DNA from 3 places in the Rhodococcus sp. I2R genome. Region 1 is predicted to be linked to each of the others. Evidence: predicted binding sites of a transcription regulator. Region 1 holds the regulator's gene; each other region holds the start of a gene.
The links. The regulator LexA, encoded in region 1, represses DNA repair genes until DNA is damaged. The targets are predictions, from matches to a motif close to CGAACANNTGTTCG.
Positions count from the first base shown of each region.

Region 2: KVY23_RS22730 (HNH endonuclease signature motif containing protein) is a predicted target of LexA. The motif match lies at 6,460-6,473, and genes of this name have one in related genera.
Region 3: KVY23_RS15710 (HNH endonuclease signature motif containing protein) is a predicted target of LexA. The motif match lies at 4,345-4,358, and genes of this name have one in related genera.

Region 1 covers NZ_JAHUTG010000001.1:76,894-84,796, forward strand. Annotated here, with positions in the region: gene hrpA (ATP-dependent RNA helicase HrpA) at 1-3,676, shown strand, start outside; gene nrdR (transcriptional regulator NrdR) at 3,784-4,248, opposite strand; gene KVY23_RS00330 (LysM peptidoglycan-binding domain-containing protein) at 4,404-4,883, opposite strand; gene lexA (transcriptional repressor LexA) at 5,112-5,915, shown strand; gene KVY23_RS00340 (acyl-CoA dehydrogenase family protein) at 6,009-7,151, opposite strand; gene KVY23_RS00345 (uracil-xanthine permease family protein) at 7,275-7,903, opposite strand, start outside.
Region 2 covers NZ_JAHUTG010000032.1:8,158-16,060, forward strand. Annotated here, with positions in the region: gene KVY23_RS22715 (indolepyruvate ferredoxin oxidoreductase family protein) at 1-3,121, opposite strand, end outside; gene KVY23_RS22720 (hypothetical protein) at 3,328-3,720, opposite strand; gene KVY23_RS22725 (lipase family protein) at 3,721-4,578, opposite strand; gene KVY23_RS22730 (HNH endonuclease signature motif containing protein) at 4,984-6,411, opposite strand; gene KVY23_RS22735 (hypothetical protein) at 6,544-7,251, opposite strand; gene KVY23_RS22740 (hypothetical protein) at 7,325-7,903, opposite strand, start outside.
Region 3 covers NZ_JAHUTG010000014.1:10,352-18,254, reverse strand. Annotated here, with positions in the region: gene KVY23_RS15720 (ABC transporter ATP-binding protein) at 1-1,340, opposite strand, end outside; gene KVY23_RS15715 (DEAD/DEAH box helicase) at 1,452-2,759, opposite strand; gene KVY23_RS15710 (HNH endonuclease signature motif containing protein) at 2,987-4,297, opposite strand; gene KVY23_RS15705 (heavy-metal-associated domain-containing protein) at 4,620-4,850, shown strand; gene KVY23_RS15700 (heavy metal translocating P-type ATPase) at 4,884-7,049, shown strand; gene KVY23_RS15695 (long-chain fatty acid--CoA ligase) at 7,156-7,903, opposite strand, start outside.

The sequences.
Region 1 (7,903 bases):
GCGACGCGACGACATCGCCGCCGCCATCGATGCGCATCAGGTCGTCATCGTCGCCGGCGAGACCGGTTCGGGAAAGACGACCCAGATCCCCAAGATCTGCCTCGAACTGGGCCGCGGCGTTCGAGGCTCGATCGGCCACACACAGCCCCGTCGTCTGGCAGCCAGGACCGTCGCCGAGCGCATCGCCGAGGAAGTGGGCGAACAGATCGGCGAGTCGGTGGGATACAAGGTGCGATTCACCGATCAGTCTTCGAATGCGACGCTCGTCAAGCTGATGACGGACGGCATTCTGCTCGCCGAGATCCAGCGCGACCGAATGCTGCGGCAATACGACACCCTCATCATCGACGAAGCGCACGAGCGCAGCCTCAACATCGACTTCATCCTGGGCTATCTGGCGCAGCTGCTCCCCCGGCGTCCCGACCTCAAGGTCATCGTCACCTCGGCCACGATCGATCCGGAACGGTTCGCGCAACATTTCGCGAAGGACGGTGTGGCCGCCCCGATCATCGAGGTCTCCGGCCGCACGTTCCCTGTGGAGATGCGGTATCGGCCCCTCACCGTCGATGTCGGCGACACCACCGTAGATCTCGATCCGGTCGACGCCACCTGCGACGCCGTCCAGGAACTGATCGGCGAGGGTGACGGAGACATCCTGGTCTTCCTGTCCGGCGAGCGCGAAATCCGAGATACGGCAGACGCATTGGCTGACCGGGCCTTTCGCAACACCGAGGTGGTGCCGCTGTACGCCCGCCTGTCCGCCGCCGAACAACACCGAGTGTTCAGTGCGCACAGCGGCCGACGAGTCGTACTGTCCACCAACGTCGCAGAGACCTCGCTGACGGTTCCCGGCATCAGATACGTCGTCGATCCCGGCACCGCCCGCATTTCCCGCTACTCGCTCCGCACCAAGGTTCAGCGACTGCCCATCGAACCGATCTCGCAGGCGTCGGCACGCCAGCGGGCAGGTCGATGTGGTCGTGTGGCGGACGGTATCTGCATCCGCCTGTACTCCGAGGAAGACTTCGAGTCCCGGCCGCCGTTCACCGAACCGGAAATCCTTCGCACCAATCTGGCCTCGGTGATCCTGCAGATGACCTCGCTCGGTCTCGGCAGGATCGAGGACTTCCCCTTCGTCGAACCACCTGACCCGCGCAGCATCCGCGACGGCATCGGACTGTTGGAAGAACTGGGCGCGCTGAAGCCGTCGAACGAGTCCGGTCGGGCCGAGCTGACCCCGATCGGGCGCGAACTGGCGCAGCTACCCGTGGACCCACGCATGGCACGGATGCTGGTCGAGGCCAATTCCAGCGGCGCGCTCGCCGATGCGCTGGTCGTGGTTTCCGCCCTGTCCATTCAGGATGTACGGGAGCGCCCTGTCGAACACCAGCAGGCAGCGGACGAGAAGCACGCCCGGTTCGCCGTCGAGAACTCCGACTTCCTCGCGTACCTCGAACTCTGGAAGTACCTGGGTGCGCAGCGAGACGACCTGAGCTCCAACCAGTTTCGGCGTATGTGCCGCAACGAATTCCTGCACTACCTGAGAATCAGGGAATGGCAGGATCTGCACGGCCAACTGCGCCAGATCACACGCGGGCTGGGATGGACCGTTCCGGACGCCCCCAGTTCTCCGGCTGCGCTGCATCAGTCGCTTCTGTCCGGTCTGCTCTCACACATCGGACTGCGCGAGGGCGACAAGCGAGAATTCCTCGGAGCGCGAGGAACCCACTTCGCGGTATTCCCCGGATCGGGGTTGTTCAAGAAGCCGCCGCGCTGGGTGATGGCGGCGGAACTGGTGGAGACGGGCCGACTCTGGGGCCGTATGGCGGCGCGGATCGAGCCCGAATGGGCCGAACGACTCGCACCGCACCTGGTCAAACGGACCTACTCCGAACCGCACTGGTCCACCAAGCGGCAATCGGCGATGGCCTACGAGCGCGTCACCCTCTACGGGATACCGCTGGTCACCGGGCGACCGGTGAACTATCACTCGATCGATGCGGAAATCTCACGCGAGCTGTTCATCAGGCACGCCCTGGTGCAGGGAGAGTGGAAGACCCAGCATCCGTTCTTTCACGAGAACCGGGAGTTGCTCGACGATGTCGGTGAGCTCGAGAACCGAGCTCGACGCCGAGATATCGTCGTCGACGACGACACACTGTTCGATTTCTACGACACTCGTATCGGCGCGGAAGCGGTCTCGGCGCGCCATTTCGACACGTGGTGGAAGAAAGCCAGACGCACCCAACCCAATCTGTTGAACTTCACCCCTGAGACGGTTGTCAATGCCGACGCGGGATCTGTGCTGGGCGGTGACTACCCCGACGCGTGGCGCCAGGGAGACATTCAGTTTCCGCTCACGTACCAGTTCGAACCGGGTGCCGCCGCGGACGGTGTCACCGCCCGCATCCCGATCGCTCTGCTCGCCCAGGTGCAACCCGTCGGATTCGACTGGCTGGTACCGGGCATGCGCGCGGAGTTGGTGTCCACGCTCATCAAACTCCTCCCCAAGGCGCAGCGCCGAAACGTGGTGCCCGCGCCGGACTTCGCCGCCGCCGCACTCGCCGCCATGACACCGCGTGCCGAACCGGTAGTGACCGCGCTCGCTCGTGAACTGTCCCGGCTCGGTTCGTGCCGAATCGATCCCACCGATTTCGATGTGGCGTCCATGCCGGGGCACTTGAGCATGACGTTCGCGGCTGTCGATACCGATGGCACCGAGCTGGGTTCGGACAAAGACCTGGACCGGCTGCGGCGAACGTTGGCGCCTCGAATCACCCAGGAGGTGGCCACAGCAGTCGGTGCGGCCGAACGGGCTCCGACGCTGGCATGGACCTCGTCGAGCCTCGGGACTCTCGATCAGGCCGTCACCCGGTCGGTCGGCGGCCAGACCGTTACCGGCTACCCGGCGCTGGTACCGGAAGGCGGCGGCGTGGCAGTCCGGATCCTCAGTACGCCCGCACAGCAGCGGCAAGCCATGCGTGATGGGACCCGCGCCTTGCTATTGGAACATGCACCGCGCGGCACCAAGGCCTTGATTGCCGGGATACCAACGCGTGAGCGGCTGGCTCTGGGGCAGAACCCGTACGGGAGCATCGACGCTCTGCTCGAGGATTGCCGTAGAACAGCTGTCGACGAATCGATGGATGCCCACGGTGGTCCGGTTCGGTCCCCCGACGCTTTCGCCGCGCTGTCGAAGGCGGTCAACGTCGATGTGACTGCGCGCACCTCGAGCATCCTTGTACTGGTGCGGCAGATTCTGACCGAATCACTGGCTTTGCGTGCGGTTCTGGAACGGGCGCAGGGTGATGCCGCGGACGACGTTCGCGAGCAACTCGCTTCTCTGGTGTTCGACGGCTTCGTCTTCGAGTTCGGGTCCACACGTCTGGCGGAGATCCCTCGGTACCTCAAGGCTGCGACGGTTCGATTGAATGCGTTGCCCAGCAGCGCCGCCAGAGACGACGCCGGTATGGACGTGCTGGATCGCGTCTACGAATCCTATGACCGACTGGTGAAGTCGCTACCCGAGGCCCGCCGGCAGGGCGCCGCCGTCCAGGATGTGTTCTGGATGATCGAGGAGCTCAGAGTCGGGCTCTTCGCGCAGAGCGTTCGTACGGCGTATCCAGTGTCGGAGAAGCGCGTGCAGAAAGCTATCGACGCAGCTGGGCGCAGCTGAGGCTTGCGGCACCGGTCGATCCGCACACCCCTCAGGCCGCAGTCAGCCGGATTGATATCGGCGAATGTGCGCGTGACTTCGCCGATGACACCTCGCGACTACGCGGGTCATTCGACCGCGGACGACTCGCGGTGCGCGCGTAGGTCCTGGATCTCCTTCTCGAAGTCCTCGGCCGAGCTGAAGGACCGATACACGGAGGCGAACCGCAGGTACGCCACCTCGTCCAGATCACGTAGTGGACCGAGAATGGCCAACCCGACCTCGTGGCTGGGGATTTCGGCCGAACCGGAGGCGCGTACAGCGTCCTCCACCTTCTGCGACAGCAGGTTCAACGCGTCGTTGTCCACGTCTCGCCCCTGGCAGGCGCGTCGAACACCCTTGACGACCTTTTCACGCGAGAAAGGCTCGGTAACCCCGCTGCGCTTGACGACGGCCAGCACGGCGGTCTCGACTGTGGTGAACCGACGACCACATTCCGGGCACGAGCGTCGGCGGCGGATTGCTTGCCCCTCGTCCGCCTCGCGTGAGTCGACCACGCGAGAGTCGGGGTGCCTGCAGAACGGGCAATGCATGAAGGAGCCTCCGTCGTAGCCGATGCACTCCCTGGGATCACTCTCGAGGGGTACGGGCATCGAGGATACTCGGAGCCTCACGTACGCACCTCGATCACCCGAGACGCGGAGCTCTCGGCACACCGGATCTGGGACGCGCACGGTCATGATCGGCGCTACCGGCCGGATGTGGCTGGAATCACCAGTTGCTGGCCCTGGGACACCGACGCGCCGGCGAGGCCGTTCAGTTCGAGCATGCTGTCGACCACATCCTGCACTGGCACTCCCGGTGCGATGCGCTGAGCGACGTCGCTGAGCGTCTCGCCCTGCTGAACGACGGCGACACCTACCTGCGGTGCGGACTCGATCGAGCCTGCGCGCAGATTCGCGACAGCGACGAACGCCAACAGCACCACGGCGGTGGCGAGAACACCGAGGACGGTTGCAGTCCACGACAGCGTCTGCGGGCTCCTGTCCTCCACACACGCCTCGCGGTGCCCGCGCACCACTCCCTGCGGCGCGCTCGTGTGCAGGTAGCGCCGGCGCTGCGGGGTGGGACGCCGACGAACAGCACTCCCCCTATGTGTACTGCCACGGTGCGCACTGACACGCCGCTCGGTCGTGATGCTCATGAGAACCTCCACTGGAGTGGACATGATCGAAGGGTGTATTCGATCAGGCGTTCGATGAACGCTTGTTCGAAGTTCTATCACGCAGCTCCGACAAAGTCAGTAGAAAACGCGACACGGATCGAACAGATGTTTGATCGAACAGCGTCGACGGGCTAAGTTCGTGTCAGAAGCCACACGCCACATCCACACCACCCGGCCAGCTCAGGTCGCACTCGAGCTTCAGCTACAGCCACGACGCAGGAGGACGCAGGAATGAAAGACGAGACCTCGTCAGGGTCACCGAAATCGACCGTCTCACCGAAGTCGACACCGAAATCGACCAAGTCGGCAGGCAAGCCCGCGGGAAAGCCTGCTGCCGTCCCCACTGCGAAAGCGTTCGAGGGTGAAGGCACCGATGTCAGCGCCGGACTGACGGAGCGTCAGCGCAAGGTACTCGAGGTCATCAGGGCGTCGGTCACCGAACGCGGATACCCGCCGAGCATTCGTGAGATCGGTGACGCCGTGGGTCTGACGTCCACGTCCTCGGTGGCTCATCAGTTGCGCACTCTCGAGCGCAAGGGATTCCTGCGGCGCGATCCCAATCGCCCACGCGCAGTGGATGTGCGCGGACTCGACGAGGTCCAGGCAGACCACGCCGCGGCGGTTGCCGACGGTTCGGCGCCCGCCGAGGAACAGCTCCCCACACCCACGTTCGTTCCGGTTCTGGGGCGTATCGCCGCGGGCGGGCCGATTCTGGCCGAGCAAGCTGTGGAGGATGTGTTCCCGTTGCCGCGCGAACTCGTGGGCCAGGGCTCACTGTTCCTGCTCAAGGTCGTCGGTGAGTCGATGATCGACGCCGCGATCTGCGACGGTGACTGGGTGGTGGTTCGTCAGCAGAGCGTGGCCGACAACGGTGACATCGTGGCGGCGATGATCGAGGGTGAGGCGACGGTAAAGACGTTCAAGCGCAGCAAAGGCGAAGTGTGGCTGATGCCGCACAACCCGTTGTTCGATCCCATACCGGGCAACGATGCGGCGATCCTCGGCAAGGTCGTCACCGTCATGCGCAAACTCTGACCAAACACAGGTCGGCCTGAAACGAGCAGGGGCTCGGCAGCAATGTGGTTGCCGAGCCCCTGCTCGTCGTTCAGGTTTGCGTCTTTCGAAAACTCAGAGATCGAGTCCTCGGCCGATGATTTCCTTCATGATTTCCGTGGTGCCGCCGTAGATGGTCTGCACACGCGAATCCATGTAGGCCTTGGCTATGGGGTATTCCTTCATGTAGCCGTAGCCGCCGTGCAACTGCAGGCATCGATCGATGAGCCGGACCTGATTCTCGGTGGTCCACCACTTCGCCATCGCGGCTTCCTGCACCGTCAGCGTGCCGGCGTTGAGGAGTTCGACGAACTTGTCAACCATGATGCGTGTCGCGGTGGTTTCGGTGGCAAGTTCGGCCAGCACGAAACGTGTGTTCTGGAACTTGCCGATCGACTTGCCGAAGGCCTTGCGGTCGCGGCAGTACTGGATGGTCATCTCCAGCGCGGATTCCATTGCGGCCGCTGCCACCACGGCGATGGACAGACGCTCCTGAGGCAGGTTCTGCATGAGGTAGATGAAGCCCATGCCCTCGTCGCCGAGAAGATTGGCCGCCGGAACACGGACGTCGGTGAAGCTGAGTTCGGCGGTGTCCTGAGCCTTCATACCGATCTTGTCGAGGTTGCGGCCTCGCTCGAAACCGGGCATGTCGCGCTCGACCACGAGCAGGCTGAATCCCTGGGCGCCCTTGTCCGGATCGGTGCACGCAACGACGATCACCAGGTCGGCGTTGATTCCGTTGGTGATGAAGGTCTTCGAGCCGTTGAGGACCCATTCGTCGCCATCGCGGACTGCGCGGGTCTTGATGCCTTGCAGGTCGCTACCGGTTCCCGGCTCGGTCATCGCAATTGCGGTGATCAGCTCGCCCGAGCAGAATCCGGGCAGCCACCGCTGCTTCTGTTCCTCATTGCACAGGTCGATGAGGTACGGCGCAACGACGTCATTGTGCAGCGTGAAGCCGATGCCGCTGTACCCACCACGTGTGGTTTCCTCGGTGAGGATGGTGTTGTAGCGGAAGTCCTTGACTCCCCCGCCACCGAATTCCTCGGGAACAGCGGTGCCCAGGAACCCTTGCTTGCCGGCTTCGACCCAGACGCCGCGGTCGACGATGTTCTGCTCTTCCCACTTCGCGTGGTTGGGCGCTACGTGCTGGGCCAGAAATTTGCGGTACGACTCACGAAAGAGGTCGTGCTCGGGCTCGAACAGTGTGCGGTCCACTACATCTCTCCTTCGAGGGGCTTTCCCGGTCGGCAACAACACCGCCGCCGGTGATATACCTCGACACTACGACTGTGAGCACGGCTCGGTCGATGACCGAGCCGTGCGTGATCGGTGACCCGTTTAGCGAGTCACACCTCTGCTGAGCGCCCGCATCACCGGATACCCGACGAGTATTCCGACCGATCCCCAGGCGATCCCGCCTAGTTCGATCGAACCTATCGTCAGTGTCAGATCGCCGATTCCGGCGACGAGCGCAGCGGCGACGACCGTGAGGTTGACGGGATCGGTGAAATCGACCTCACTGTCGGTCCAGATCCGTACCCCGAGGAGACCGATCAGACCGTAGAGCACGAGGGTGGCTCCGCCGATGACTCCGTCCGGAACGGTGAAGACGAGAGCACCGAATTTCGGGGAAAATGCCAGCACGACGGCAGTCGCGGCGGCCACCCAGTAGGCGGCGGTGGAGCAGACGCGAGTGGCTGCCATGACGCCGATGTTCTCGGCGTACGTCGTAGTACCCGAGCCTCCGCCAGCGCCCGCGAGGGTGGTGGCGAGACCGTCGGCGATGAGGGCGTCACCGGCCACATCGTCGAGTGACTTGCCGGTCATCGCGGCCACTGCCTTGACGTGACCCACGTTCTCCGCGACGAGCACGATCACCACCGGTAGAGCGATGAGCACGACGGACAGCTCGAACGTCGGCCCGCGGAACTCGGGAATACCGATCCAGGCCGCGTCGCGCATGGCAC
Region 2 (7,903 bases), on a different contig from region 1:
TGAACGTCAGTTTGCTTGCCCCGGGCACCTCGACACGTACGAGTTCGATGAACTGAGGGTCGGTGAGCATCCGCGCAACCTCGTACTCGTCCTTGTAGGCGGTGAGCTTGAACAACCCACGCGCGACGGCATCGGAGAATTCGGTCCGATCGGTAGCCGATCTCTCCGCACGCCAAATCTGCTCGACGGTGGACACATAGCGCTGCGCAAGCCGCAGGTTCTGGAATGCGATGAGCTCCCCCGCGCGTCTGCGAACAAGCTCGAGAACTTCACCTTGCAGGGGGGAGTACGTGAACATCGAGGCCGGAGCCTCCGTGTGCGTGGGAAAGACCTTCTGGGCGATGGCGTCGGCGAAATGGTCGGGATCGGCGACTGCCACCTGCCCCCACCGAAACGCAGCGATGTTGTCGGCGACTGCGACGCCGTTGATACCGATGCCCTCTTCGATCGCCCACCCCGGAATGGGAAGTCCACCAGCCTGATACGCGGCACCCACGAGCAGAAAGTTCGCCGCTTCGGTGCTGCCGAGTACGGCTTTGGCCGCTGTCATGGCGTCGATCGAAGTGAGGATCTTCGATGCAGATTCCAGGCGTTCCACCATTACCGACTCGTCAGGGTAGGCCACGGAGGCGTCGTACACCATGTCACCGGTCGGTGTCTTGGATGTCGATGCGGCTGTGACCGTTCGCCCGCGGTTACCGAAACCGACGTACTTGCTGTCTGCGGCGACCAACAGGTCGAAGGCAAGAATGCAGTCTGCGTTGCCAGGAGTGATGCGATTGGACGGCTCGACCATGGACGAGCTGATGCGCAGGTGCGAGGTGACCGGGCCAGCCTTCTGGCTGAGGCCCGTTTGGTCGAGGCCCTCCACATGGAGTCCCGCGCGCATGGCTGCGGTGGCCAACACCTGGTTGACGGTGACGATGCCGGTTCCGCCGACACCGGCGAGAAAGATATTGTGTGTGCCCACAATTGGGCCCAGGACGGGCGCTGGCACCTTGGGCGGTGTCATTCTCGCATTCTTCGGTTTCGACGGAACTACTGCATTGTCCGGGACTTCGACCGTCACGAACGACGGGCAGTCGCCATCGAGACAGGTGTAGTCGGTATTGCAGCTCGACTGGTCGATACGCGTCTTTCGGCCGAACTCGGTGTCGATCGGTTGTACGGAGAGGCAATTGCTCTTGACTCCGCAGTCTCCGCAGCCTTCGCACACGAGCTCGTTGATCACGACGCGGGTGCTGCGCGCGGGAATCTTGCCGCGTTTGCGTTGGCGTCGCGCATCGGCGGCGCAGCGTTGGTCGTAGATCAGAACTGTCACGCCTGCGATATCGCGCAGTTCCTTTTGTGCCTCGTCGAGTCGGTCTCGATGCAGGAGTTTGGTGCCGGGCGCAAGAGCGGACTTGGAATGCCGTTCGGGTTCGTCGGCGCAGATGATGATGCGTGCGACGCCCTCGGATGCAAGTTTGTGGGTCAGCGCCGGCACTTCGAGTCCGCCTTCGGCGTCCTGTGCGCCGGTCATGGCGACGGCCGAGTTGTAGAGGATCTTGTACGTGATGTTCACGCCCGCAGCGATGCACGCCTGGACGGCGAGCTGGCCGGAGTGAAAGAACGTTCCGTCCCCAACGTTTTGAAAGGTGTGCGGTACGTCGGCGAATTCGGCCTGGCCAATCCACTGCGCGCCTTCGCCGCCCATTTGGGTGAGGGCGTTCACTGCGCTGTCGGTCCGGCCGGACATGGTGACCAGGGTGTGGCAGCCGATACCGCCGCCTGCGATGGATCCCTCGGGTACAGCGGTGGATCTGTTGTGCGGGCACCCGCTGCAGAAGTAGGCGGTTCTCTTGGCTTCGAGCGGGGTGAGCGTCAGCGGCGGCGGAAGCGGTCGACGCAGGTCGACGAATGGCGATAGTGCTCTCCGGATGGGTTCGGCGAGGCGTGCTGCGGTGAGTTCACCGTCGATGGGGACGAGACGCGACCCGTCCGATGCCCTCTTGCCCTGAATCCTTGGGGAATCCGTGGCGCCGTAGAGGATTTCTCGTAGTTGGGATTCGAGGAACGGTACTTTGTCCTCGACGACGAGGATATCGGAAAGGCCGTCGGCAAACTCGTGCACGCGAGAAGCTGAGAGCGGGTAGATCATGCCGATTCGCAGTATGCGGATGCCGTTCTCGCGCAGGTCTTCATCGGACAGGCCAAGATCGACGAGCGCCTGCCTCATGGAGTCGTACGCACCTCCGGCGGCGATGATTCCGATCCGCGCGTTCGCCGGGGCAACCTCGACGGCATCGAGTGCGTTCGCTGCGGCGTAGGCCTCGACCATCGCCCAGCGTGGCCCGAGGAGGTCGGCTTCGGCCAGCACACTGTCCGGGGGTGCTTTGAAGAAACGTTGCGAGTACGTCCAAGGCTTGTCGTCCCATTCGACATCGGGGACCGTGATCTCGACGTCGCTCGTGCTCGAATCGATTGTCCAGAGGCCATCGGCGACGTCGGCGATAATTTTCAGGGCGACGAAGCACCCCGACGAGCGGGACAGGGCAATAGCGTGCAGTCCGAACTCCACCATTTCTGCGCCGTTGCGTGGGTAGAGGGTGGGGATGCTCATCGCTGCCAGCGAACGCTCGCTGACGCAGGGGATGGACGAGGATTTTGCGCCTGGATCGTCGCCCACGAGCATGAGCACGCCGCCTTCGGGGTGCGCTCCGTACATATTGCCGTGTCGAAGTGCATCGGTAGCGCGATCGAGGCCGGGGCCTTTGCCGTACCAAACGCCGACGACTGAATCATGCGTTCTGGTTCCGACCGGCAGTTCGATCTGGCTGCCCCACACCGAAGTGGCGGCTATTTCCTCGTTCAATCCCGGAACGAGTCGAATGTCGTAGTCACTGCGCAGGGTCGGTGTGCTCGCCAGAAGCCTGTCGAATCCGGCCAGCGGGCTGCCCTGGTAGCCAGAGACGAATGTGCCGGTACGGATGCCGTTCTTTGCATCCCGGACCTGTTGTTCGACAAGGAGACGAGCGATAGCTTGAACGCCGCTGACCAGAACCGGACCGGCTCCAGGGCGGTATCGGTCGCGGATGTCGTAGCCGACATCGTCGGAGACCGACTTGGCCTGCAGATGCACGTCAGCACGCTCGGTCTGTTCGGTCACGACTCTCCTACGTCTCTCACGTGTCGACACGGCGGCGACGGACTCACGGTAGGCCCAGGTGGAGTCGGCTGCAACTGGACGGAATGTGATTCTTTGCTGCGCAGCACTTCTCGATTCCGAAGCAAACTTCGAGTCTGTTTCGGGTGGTTCAGGCTTCGCTTTTCTGTTCCCGGCGTGGTCTATGGACAGGAATTGGGAGCCTCGAAGCCGTCGAATCGTTCGCGGACCCAAGGGACGGCGGGGGAACCGTCGAGGTCACCGTGGCCCTGCCCCACTCGTACCACACTCTCTATGGTGCCGCCGAGTGCGCAAGCCGCGGACGAGGCTTTGTCGAGCCATGCCACGTCGACGATGTCGTCCTCGGACGCGTATATCAGCAACAAAGGTCCGGACAAAGGTCGCGATGGCAGCGCAAGTTCAGATAGCCAACCAGCAAGGCGGTCGACGGCACCTTGGTCGATCGGTACCAGATCTTTGGGGTCGAGGTTGTCCAATACCTCTTGCGCACGGTCTGCGTCAGACCCGTAGCAGGCCTGGACCAGAACCCTGTTGTCGAATGCATCGCCGCGCATTTAATCGGTCAACTCGATATCGGGCTGCGTAGTTCGTTGCAGAGCGAGCACTTCCAGCATGTAAAGGTGTCTTTGCGCCGATGACATCGACATGTCCGACGCGGCGTAAGCGAGACCGGTCATGTCAGCTGCCGGCGACACGCTCACACTCCCGAGGAAGTTGAGGCCACGGCCATAATCGGTAGCCAATTCGTTGGCGGCCCATACAGCGGCGCCACCCAGAGATCCGCCGAAGGCGACCCATTTCGAGGACAACCCGTCGGACACGTTCCTGATCGCTCGGACGGAGTCGACGATGTTGTACCCGTAGCTTCGTGTATCGAGCATCGGAAACGGCGAACCGTCACCGAGGCCGACGTAGTCAGCCATTGTGACGGCGTAACCGTTCAGCAGAAATGCCCCGACGACGAGTGCGTTGCCCAGCAGGTTGGGATGGTTCGTCGGCGCGCATTCCTCGTATACGCCTGTGAAGCCGTGTCCCAACGCCAGAATTGGCCAACCGCCCTCGGGCGGAATGCCTGCGGGAATGAACACTGCACCGGCAACCGTGCGGGGGTCCGGCGAATTCGCGTCCCGAGAGAGGTAGTCGATCTTGAGCGCGGTCGCTCCGGTTTCGGTGATCTGAGGGTCCAGTTCGTCGAACTCGACTGCCCCGACCAAGGCACCCGGCTCGGTGCCTCCGAAAGTCGGGTTCAACGCTGGTGCAGGTGCCGGGATACCGGTTGCAGCGGGTGGCTGCATCGTGATGTCGACTCGGCTCACGTAGTTACTTTCGCTGTACGCGCACGAAGTCACCGTGAAGACGAGGGCTGCGAGGCCCACACTCGCAGCATGACGCAACCACATTCGACCGGTCATCGAAACCCTTCTCATTCGGCCCCCGCCGGCGAACAACGACCCTCGGGAGGATACTGTTCGAATGACGGATGCGCACCTTGGAAGTGAGTTCGGCTTTCACACCAATCGTGTCGCCCTGCGCCGTTCGGCGCAGTTCCGGTTGGGGCCGAGTTCAGCTGAGATTGTTGCTGTTGGTCGGCCGTCCCTGCGATGTGACTACCGTGCCTGACTTCTGGTCCTGCACGAGCGCCACTGTGGGGGCAGTCGTTGACGTACTCGATCACGGAACGCGCGGTGGAGCGTGGTCATCGATGCCGACAGCCAGTACGTACCTCCCTGCCGCAGCACTTCCAACAATGGGATGAGTGCCGACCACAGCGGTGTCTACGGCTCGCGGTGTGGGCGAGCGCGGTGCCTCGGCCGAGGCTAGGCGGAGTGTTTTCGTCTCCGGTGGTAGCTGGGGATGGGTCGACGTTCGGGGTCGGTTTCGGGGGGTGGGATGGAGTGCGGGTGCCCGTCCTCGCCCATGGCGAGTTGCCAGTCGGTGTTGTGGATGTCGCGGTGGCATTCGGTGCAGAGGAGGGCGAGGTTGTTGAGATCTGTTGCGCCGCCGTCGTTCCAGTAGGTGACGTGGTGGATTTGGCACCATTGGGCTGGTCGTCCGCACATCACGCAGCAGCGGTCGCGGATGATGACCGCTTGGCGTAGTGAGGTCGATGCGAGCCGGAAGCTGCGGCCGAGTGCGAGAGGCACGCCGTGGTGGTCCACGATCACCGGGGTGAGGTGGGCGTCGCAGGAGAGGTATTGGGCGAGGTGGCCGCTGATGGGCCCGGTCCAGTCCAGCCAGAACGGCCAGTCACCGTCACTCGGACCCGGTGGGGTGTTCCGCCGAGTTGCTGTGTGTCGGTGTGGGTGCTCGGCGTCGGCAGGTTTTTTCAGCAGGTCTGCAAGTGGGATGGTCAAGTTGACGTTGACTGCGCCGGATCCGGTGTCTGTTCGGGTGTGTAGGTAGCGCTCGAGGAGTTCGCTGAGCCCGTCGGCGTTGCGTCTGTCGGGTGTGCGGGGGTCGCGGGTGCCGTCGGGTGAGGGTGTGGGTGCGGTCAGCGGTGACAGGGCGGCTTTGAGTTTCTCGACGGTCAGTTTGTCGAGGTCTCCGTCGATTTTGCTGCGGCCGTTGGCCAGTGGGTAGATGCCGAGTCGGTTGAGTGCCCTGTTTTCGGACACCGGCAGCGGTGGTGGGCCGGGCGGCGGCACGGGTGTTTCCTCGTCGGACTTGCTGTTGGGCTTGCTGTGGGGTGGGTCCTCGGGGCGGGGGTTCTCGCGGCTGTCAGCGGCTTTGCGGCGTTGTTGTTCTTCGTGGCGTTGTCGTTCGGTTTCGTGGCGGGCTTTGGCGGCGTGGTGGGCGAGTTCTTGGCCGCGGTCGTGGACGTCTTTGGGGAGGGAGCGGGTGGCGACGTCGAGTAGTACCGCGGTGATGTCGGTCTGTTTTGGTTCGGTGAGGGTGGGGTCGGCGGTGAGGACGGTGGCGGTGGCGTCGGCGATGGCTTTGACGTGGAGGTAGTGGATGGTGCCGTCGGTGAGGGCTTCGGCGACGGTGGGGTTGTGTGTGAGCCATTTTCCGAGGGTCATCTGGTGGGCGATGTTTCCTTCGGGGAGGCGTACGGCTTTGGCGTACCAGCGTTTGATGGAGGAGTGGCCGAGTTGCAGTGCGAGTCCTCGTCGGTCTGCTTCGGTGAGCATTGCCAGTCGTGCTGCGGCGAGTTGTGTCTCGGTGGTGTGGATGTGCGCGAGTCCGGTCACGATGTCCTGGTCGGACAGCGTGTGGGCTGTGGTGAAGTCCCCCAACTTCTGCATGCCAGGGAAGGTACAACCGCCCACCGACAAGAACGGTCGGGTCCGTCTCGAACGGGTGATTCTCGAGATATCGAGACAACAGCGCATGGGTTGTAACAAATCATCACAAACCTGCGATTCTCTTGTTTGTGACTACAGATCCTTTCCGTGAGCCTCCTGCCGACCAATACGGATGGCCGCAGGAACCATACTGGGGCGAAGATCAAGAGCATCCGAAACCACGAACGCGGCGAACCGTACTGCGCAGTCTCGCGACCGTCCTGACTGCGCGTACTCACCGCTGACAATTCTGGTCGTTCGAACGCTAGAAGAGTTGATCCGCCCGTTGAATGACTGCGCTTCAGGAGCGCGCAGTAGAGTGCCGAACCCACACGTTGGGCTCGGTGTATGCGGCGGTTCTGTGTGCCAGATCGCAATGCACCGGTGAGAGGGCTCCCGGAACTTCGACCGGTCCGGATCGGTCGAACGGCAGTCCTGTCCAGTTTCGCCATTCGTCGAGCGTTCCGGTGCTACCGCAATTTCGAGGGCGCTGACGGTGTTCGGAGTCCGGCCGGTGAGCCGGGTGCTGATGCCGCGTTGAATTGCGCCGTCCCAGCCGTCGATCGGCAGCGCGTCGCCTTCAGCCAGGTGGAAGGGGATCGAAAACGCTTTCCCGACGACGTTTCCCGTCTCGTCCTGGCATACGAGTACGTAGGCTCCGAACAGTTCGAGGACGTCGGGTGTGTAGTACATCGTGGCGATGGGATCGCGCGTCATGAACCTCGGCCACGAGTCCGGCATGCTCCACAGGGCATCGGCGAGATCGGGTCGGTCGGCAAGTACGGAGACGGTGACGTCCATGGCTCCTATCGTCGCGTAGTGATCTCACGCCACTGATTCTGGGCGCAGCGGCCGACAGCAAGGTCCGCGGTACCTACACCTCGCTTGCTCGGTCGATGCCGAGGGTAGCGACGAGGTCTTCGTGGAGTTGGAACCACACGCGGTGGCAGGAGTCCCTGTCGGACTTGTCGATCCAGTCGCGTTCCCCGCTTCTGCCCTTGTGCAGCGCTGATGCGTACCGAGTCATGTAGCTGTCGAATCTCGCCAGAACAGCAGAAAGCCGCTCGGTCAGGGGTGCGAGTTCCTCACTCAGTGCCGTGAGTTCATCGAGGACGCGCCCGTCCCACTCACTGTCGGTGTGGTTGTTGGGAGCGAACGTGTCGGCTTCGGTTGGCTTGATCTGCCAACTGGTGACAGCGCGCAGCAGGCGAGCGTTGAGCGGGAGGAAGTCGCGGTAGAGCGCCGCCACCGTCCCGTCGGGGTCGGCCTCCACGCGTTCTGCCGCGAGTTGGCGCTCGTTCTCCACCTTGCCGGAATCGGTGAGTGACCAACCGTCGAGCTCAGCGAACGAGTCGTGCTGCACCCACCCCGCGCGCTCCGCCATAGTCAGCAGTCGCAATGCTTCGGCGTGACTCGTCCGAGCACGCTCGGCGACCGCTTCACTGTCTGCAAA
Region 3 (7,903 bases), on a different contig from region 1:
CGGTGGATTTGCAGGTCGATGCCGTCGAGTGCGCGTTGCGCCCAGGGGGTGCGGCGATTGTAGGTGTGTTGCACACCGCGCAGTTCGAGCAACGGTTTGCCGGTACGGAATTCGATGGCGTCGGAGTCCTGGTACGGTCCGCGCATCCACTCCGGTGTGTGTTCGACCTGCACGCCGTCGTGTAGATGGATAACTCGATCGGCTGCCGTTGTTTCCGCGTCCTGATGTGTCACAAGCACAACCGACATCCGGTGCCGCTTCGGCAGTGCAGCGAGCAGCGCGACCAGCGACCTCCGGCCTTCGGCGTCGATCATGGCTGTTGCCTCGTCGGCGATCAGCAGTGTAGGTCGGCGAGCGAGGGCCGAGGCGACAGCAAGGCGTTGAAGTTCGCCACCGGACAGCGACGATGTCTCGCGCGTGCCCATTCCAGCGAGTCCGACCTCGGCGAGCAACTTCTCGACATCGAGGTCTACGCCCGGTGCGAGTCCCCACACCACGTCGTCCGCGACCCGACTGCCGAGCACCTGGCTTTCGGGGCGCTGCAGCACAACGGCGGTGCCGCCTTCGAGTCCGAGGCCCGCGATACCCGGACGTTCGACGGTTCCCGATGTGGGCAGGGTTCCGGCCAGGATGCGGGCGAGGGTGGACTTGCCTGAACCGTTGTGTCCCACCACGGCTACGAATTCACCGATGTCGATGGTGAGGTCGATGTTCTCGAGCGCGGCCGCGCGGGCATTGTCGTAGCGGAAGCCGACGCCGGTCAATCGGAGCGGAAGGGCCTCGACCACACCGTCACCCGCCGCGGGCAGGTGCTCGACTACCGGAATGGTAGCGAGGCGATCGAGGACGGCGCCGAGGATCAACCACGTGAACAGGGCGCCGAAGATGATGCTGAACGACATCGTGCCGAGAATCCACCACCACCAGTTGTCCAGTACGGCGCCGACGCTCGAGCGCAGCACATCTGCGGGCGTCACGAGCATCTCGGCGCGCGACATCATGCGTGCAACACCTTCGATGGTGTTCTCGATGGTTCGCAGGAACAGCTCGCGCAGCGGCGTCAGAACGAACAGCATCCCCACCGTGAACAGGCCCAGCGACGGGCCGATGATGGTAGCCGTCGCAAGGACCGAGAGCAGCCCCTGTTTCTTGCGTTTCGCCCGCCCCACGATGCCGCCGAGCAACGCCGACGTGGCCACCGTGAAGGCCGTGGTGGTACCTGCGGCGACGAATGCGACGAGGATCCCGGCGGCAGCAGCCGCGACCAGCGCGCGTGTGCGGTGACGCTGGATCACCACTGCCAACGGGACGGCGGCGACGATCTGCAGGGCCGATGCCATCGGAACGACCATGGCAACGACCGACAGCGCCACCGCGATGCTGCTCATCACCGCTGCTGTCGCCGTTTCGGCGGGCGTCAGAGCCAAGGACTTGCGCAACCTCGTCGGTCCCTAGCGCGACCGCTGGCTGGTGGCGGGACCGGCGGGACGACGCCGACGTCCGCCGCCGGCGGCGTGCTGGCGCGGCGAACCCTGACGCGAGCCGCCCTGCCGCGGCTGCTGCTGCGGTGCGACCTTGACGGGCTCGACGTAGCGGGCCTGCTCGCCGACGAGTTCGGCGACCTGAGGTGACGTCGAGGTGACCCGAACGGGTGTGACCTTGATGTCGGCCTTGCGTAGCAGGACTGCGGTGTCTCGGCGCTGCTCCGGAAGTACGACGGTGACGACGTCTCCGGCGCTCCCGGCGCGTGCCGTACGGCCCGAGCGGTGCAGGTAAGCCTTGTGCTCGGCGGGCGGGTCGACGTGCACGACCAGCTGGACGTCGTCGACGTGGACGCCGCGGGCGGCGACGTCGGTGGCGACGAGGACCCGAGCTGCACCCGAGGAGAACGCCAACAGGTTGCGATCGCGCGCAGCCTGAGACAGGTTGCCGTGCAGGTCGACCGACGGAATTCCCGCTTCGGTGAGCTGCTTGGCGAGCTTGCGCGCCTGATGCTTGGTGCGCATGAACAGGATTCGGCGACCCGTGCCCGATGCGAGCTGCTGCACCAGCTTTTTCTTCGCCTCGACACCGTCGACCTCGAACACACTGTGTGTCATGGCTTCGACGTGTGAGTTGACCTCGTCTACGGAGTGAGTGACCTGGTCGGTGAGGAAACGCTTGACCAGCTTGTCGACACCGTTGTCCAGCGTCGCCGAGAACAGCAGGCGCTGACCCTTCGGCGGGGTGGCAGCGAGGATTCGCGTCACGACGGGGAGGAAGCCGAGGTCGGCCATGTGGTCGGCCTCGTCGAGGACAGTGATCTGCACGCCGTCGAGGGTGACGTGGCGCTGCTTCATCAGGTCTTCGAGACGGCCGGGGCAGGCGACGACGATGTCGACGCCACCGTTGAGTGCGGAGACCTGGCGGTTCTGCGAGACGCCACCGAAGATGGTGGTGACCCTGAGCTTGTATGCGGCCGCCAACGGTTCGATGGCGACGGCGATCTGGGTGGCCAGTTCGCGGGTGGGAGCCAGGATCAGTCCGCGCGGACGGCCGGGCTTGCGGTTGCCGGGCAGCTGTCCGGCGAGGCGGGCCACCATCGGGATGGAGAAGGCGAGGGTCTTGCCGCTTCCGGTCTTTCCACGTCCGAGCACGTCACGTCCCGCGAGTGTGTCGGGGAGGGTGTCGGCCTGGATGGGAAACGGTTCGGACTTGCCCTGTGCGGAGAGGACATCGGCGAGTGCGTGCGGTACGCCGAGCGAAGCAAAAGTAGTCATAACGATGAGATGTGCCTTTCGGGCAGGGTGTTGCACCCATGGCCGATGGCCGTCAGATGCAAAGGGTGGCGAGACTGCCGGTGGGCAGTTTCGATCGCCGTAAGAAAAGCCTGTGCAGGGTGCACATGGACTACGCGGCCGGAGCCGGGCGGAAGTAGAAGCATTCCACGACGTCTGACGAGCAGCTACGCGCGTCGTCGACAAGTGTAACCGAGTCATCGGCATCGTCACGCCACCACACCGATGTCGAAGACGATGCCGTTCTCGATCTGTGAGGTGTAATGCTCGATAACCGACACCCCTGACGCTGTGGATATGTATGTGTGCCCGGTAGGTGTCATAACCCCGTACTTGTGAAGCTCGCGGCGACCGGTGCGTTCCGGTCTTGCTTTCCAGCCTTCGCCTTCCTTCGCGTAATTGCATGCGGCACAGAGGCCTGCCCCGTTTTCGGCTGTTGTTCTGCCACCGGCAGCGTGCGGCACGATGTGGTCGTGGTGCCGGATGGGTGCGTCGCACCACGGGGTGCGGCATGTCCGGTCGCGAACATCGATCAGGCGCGCGAGTGCCGTCGGGAAGGTCCGCGATTTCGATTCCATCGCGGTGAGCGCCCCGGTCTCAGGGTTGGCGTAGAGCCTGCGAAGTGCGACGCGCGTCTCACTGTCGAGTGCCTCACGTACCAGTTTCTGGGCGACATCGGAGGGAATATCGCCGTAGCCCTGCAGGTGCGCGGACCCGGCGTTGCCGCTCAATAGTGCGGTGTCCGGCAACACAACGTTGACGGTGACCGGTGAACCTGCAGCGGCGGAGACTCCCGTTATCCGTTCGAATACGAGGTCGGCCATGATCTGGTCGCGGGTACGGGTCTCTCCACCTGCATTGATGATGGTGTCGGCATCGCGCCGCAGCGTCGCCCACATGCCCACGGCTCGTTCCATCGAGGTCAGGGTCGTGAAGGAGCACATGGAATCGGGTGCCGGCCTGGTGCTGGTGCGTCGGTTCGAGTACGCCTTGGCTCGGCGTTTGACCTGTGAGGCAGCGTCGAGTTGATTGGCGAGCGACCGGGCGCGGCCCTCGATTTTCCTGTCACCGGCGCCAGCGAGCGTGGCGGGATCGGCACACAGGCGCTCGTCGATGGTGCCTCGATCCTCGGCTGTCAGACATGCCGTCTCACGGACGAGAATCATGGCGCGCCATTCGTTGAGGTCCCCGGCGCGCAGCCGGGCCATCGTGTGTGGCATCTCGTGAACGAGTGCCCGCGCGAGACCGAGATGTGTGCCACCTCGGTGGGGAGATTCGCGTCGTGCAAGCCCGATCTGCGAGGCAATGCCTCTGCGCCACTGAGGCTTCGGCTTGCCGCGCTCTTTTCGCTCGTTGCTGATCGTTATCGCAACAGCGTCCGTGACCACAGCCTGGGCTGCGACGCACGCGCACTTCGCCGTTTCGAGCGCCGAGATGATGTCGATGCCGGTGGCCGCGTCGACATCGAACTGAGCCCGTTGCACACGCGCGACGAAGACAAGCACGTCCTGTGCCGTCAAAGCGATGTCCGATGCCAGATTCGTAACCACAAGCCCCCCATGTGAGTCGAACGTATGTTCCCCTGAGTCGGGCATGAGGCGTCCTCGACGTATCCGAAGCGGGCTGATGACGAGCAACCGGGCCCCCACCGCGTGATTATCAAGAGTGTCTGCACCGCGTGTCAGTTTCAGAAGACGACTGCACTCTTTGCAGGCGTTTTGAGGGTGTGTGCACGCCCTCAGCAACGGCCGTCCCTTTCCAAAACATACGGGGAGGGGGTATCGTCCCGATACGGCAATCGGATACCCCTAGGGGGTATGCGAATCAACTGAAGGGGCACCCATGATCACCACGAACTACCGAGTTATCGGCATGACCTGCGGTCACTGCGAGGCCTCGGTGCGAGAAGAAGTCGGTGCCGTAGCCGGAGTCGAGACGGTCGAAGCGTCCGCGTCGGCGGGAACGATGACAGTGACCAGTGCCGCAGAACTCGACCAGACTCAGGTCATCGCTGCCGTCCGCGAGGCCGGATACACAGCAGAACCGCAACCCGCAGATTCACGCTCCGTGTAACCACCGAATCAGGTGGATGGAAGGACTCGCACGATGAACGAGCACATACATGCAGGCGTCGATGCTGCGACGGATCAGCCCACTTCGTCGCCGCACAGCGGCCCTGACGCGGGCCAGGACATGTCCGGTCACAGCGGCGGCTCACCCGCACATGGCGGGCACGCGGACCACGGGGGTCACACCGGTCACGGTGGTCATGCGGGGCATGGTGATCACGTCGGTATGTTCCGGCGCCTGTTCGCGATCATGCTGGTCCTCGCGTTCCCGGTGGTCTTGGCCTCCGAGATGTTCGCGATGCTCGTCGGCTACTCGTTACCCGACGCGTCGTGGATCGCCTGGATCTCCCCGGTGTTGGGGACGGTGATGTTCGTCTGGGGCGGTTCCCCGTTTCTGACCGGCGCAGTGAGCGAAATCCGTTCGCGTGCACCAGCAATGATGCTTCTCATCGCCCTGGCCATCAGTGTTGCGTTCGCGTCGTCGATGGGCGCGAGCCTCGGTGTGCTTTCTCATGAGCTCGACTTCTGGTGGGAACTGGCCCTACTGATCGTGATCATGCTGCTCGGGCACTGGATCGAAATGCGATCACTCGCGCAGACCACGTCCGCCTTGGATTCGCTGGCAGCGTTGCTACCGGACACCGCCCAACGCGTCGACGGCGACGATGTGGTGCCGGTATCACCGGATCAGCTCGAGCTCGGCGATGTCGTGGTCGTCCGCCCCGGCGGGCGACTACCGGCTGACGGGACCATTGTGTCCGGATCGGCGAGTATGGACGAGTCGATGATCACCGGAGAATCGCGCACGATCCGCCGTAGCGACGGCGAGCACGTCGTCGCGGGGACCGTGGCCACCGACTCCGGAATCAGGGTTCGAGTCACCGCGGTAGGTGAGGACACTGCCCTCGCCGGTATCGGAAGACTGGTTGCCGACGCCCAGAACTCGACGTCGCGAGCTCAACGAATTGCTGACACCGCTGCGGGGTGGTTGTTCTGGTTCGCCCTCGGATCCGCGATCATCACCGCGGCCGTGTGGACGCTGTTCGGGATGCCCGACGACGCCGTCATCCGGACGATCACCGTGTTGGTCATCGCCTGCCCGCATGCACTCGGCCTGGCTATCCCGCTGGTGGTGTCCATCGCCACCGAACGCGCCGCCCGCGGCGGAGTCCTGGTCAAAGACCGGTTGGCGCTGGAAACCATGCGGACAGTGGATACCGTGCTGTTCGACAAGACCGGCACCCTCACCAAAGGTGAACCCACCGTCACCGGGGTCGAGGTGACCGACGGGCACACCGCCGACGACGTCCTCGGCCTGGCCTCAGCCGCGGAAGCAGATTCCGAACATCCCCTGGCCCGCGCCATCATCGACGCCGCACGAACGCGGAACCTGACAGTCCCGGCCGCCACCGACTTCCAGTCGTCCCCAGCGATCGGGGTGTCCGCAGACGTCGACGGCACCACAATCCAGGTCGGCGGCCCTGCACTGCTCGAGCAGGAACATGCAACCGAACTCACCGTCGCCGACCGGTGGCGCGAAGACGGAGCGATCATCCTGCACGTCTTCGCCGGCGGCACCGTGATCGGCGCGCTCGCGCTCGCCGACGAGGTCCGGCCCGAATCACGTGCAGCGATCGATGCGCTGCACGCCCGCGGTGTCACGGTGGTCATGATCACCGGTGACGCCGACGCTGTCGCGAAATCCGTAGCCACCGAACTCGGTGTGGACCGCTACTTCGCCGGAGTGAAACCGGAAGACAAGTCGCACACCGTCGCTGATCTCCAACGGGAGGGCCGCACTGTGGCGATGGTCGGCGACGGCGTCAACGATGCGCCCGCTATAGCGCAGGCCGATGTCGGCATCGCGATCGGCGCGGGTACCGACGTCGCCATCGCGATCGGCGCGGGTACCGACGTCGCCATCGCGTCGGCGGGAGTGATCCTCGCCAGCGACGACCCCCGGTCGGTGTTGTCGGTGATCGAACTGTCGAAGGCGTCGTATCGGAAGATGAAGCAAAACCTGTGGTGGGCAGCGGGATACAACTTGATTTCCGTTCCGCTCGCGGCGGGAGTGCTGGCACCGATCGGGTTCGTGCTTCCCATGTCGATCGGCGCGATCCTGATGTCGTTGTCAACGATCATCGTCGCAGCCAACGCACAATTGTTGCGCCGACTCGATCTCACACCTGTGACTTTCGGGTGAATGTGGCGTGGTTTTCGATGCCTGATTTGGCATGCTTTGAGGTTTGTCGATTTTCTCCTTCAGCTCTCCAAGGGAATTTTGGATACCAGTGAGCGGAGTCGATGGGTCAGGCGTAGAGGGCGCTGATTTTGGTCTTGTGAGCTTCGTGAATGATGTTGCGCTTGAGCTTGAGCGTCGGCGTCAATTCGCCGGTCTCCTGGGTGAAGTCGACCTCGAGGATCGTGTATTTCTTGATCTGCTCGGGGTTGGAGACTTTCTTGTTGGCGTCGGCGACGGCCGAGTCGATTTCGGCGATCAGGTCGGCGTTCTTCACCAGATCGGCGATCGCGGTGTTCGCGGGTAGGCCGTTGCGCTCGACCCAACCGGGCAGTGTCTCCGGATCGAGGGTGATCAGTGCACCGATGAACGGCTGACCGTCGCCGACGACGAGGCACTGGCTGATCAGAGCGTGCGCGCGCAGGGAATCTTCGAGGCCTGCCGGTGCGACGTTCTTGCCGCCGGCGGTGACGATGATTTCCTTCTTGCGGCCGGTGATGGAGACGTAGCCCTCGTTGTCGATCGATCCGAGGTCGCCGGTGTGGAACCAGCCGTCGACGATGGATTCGGCAGTGGCCTTGTCGTTGTGCCAGTAGCCGGCGAACACGACCGGGCCCTGCAGGAGGAGTTCGCCGTCTTCGGCGATTCGGGCGGCGTGGCCGTTGATCGGCTTGCCGACGGTGCCGACGCGCTGCGCGCTCGAGGTGTTGACGGTGATTGCGGCGCTGGTCTCGGTGAGGCCGTAGCCCTCGTAGATCGGGATGCCGACGCCGCGGAAGTAGTGGCCGAGGCGCGCGCCGAGGGCTGCGCCGCCGGAG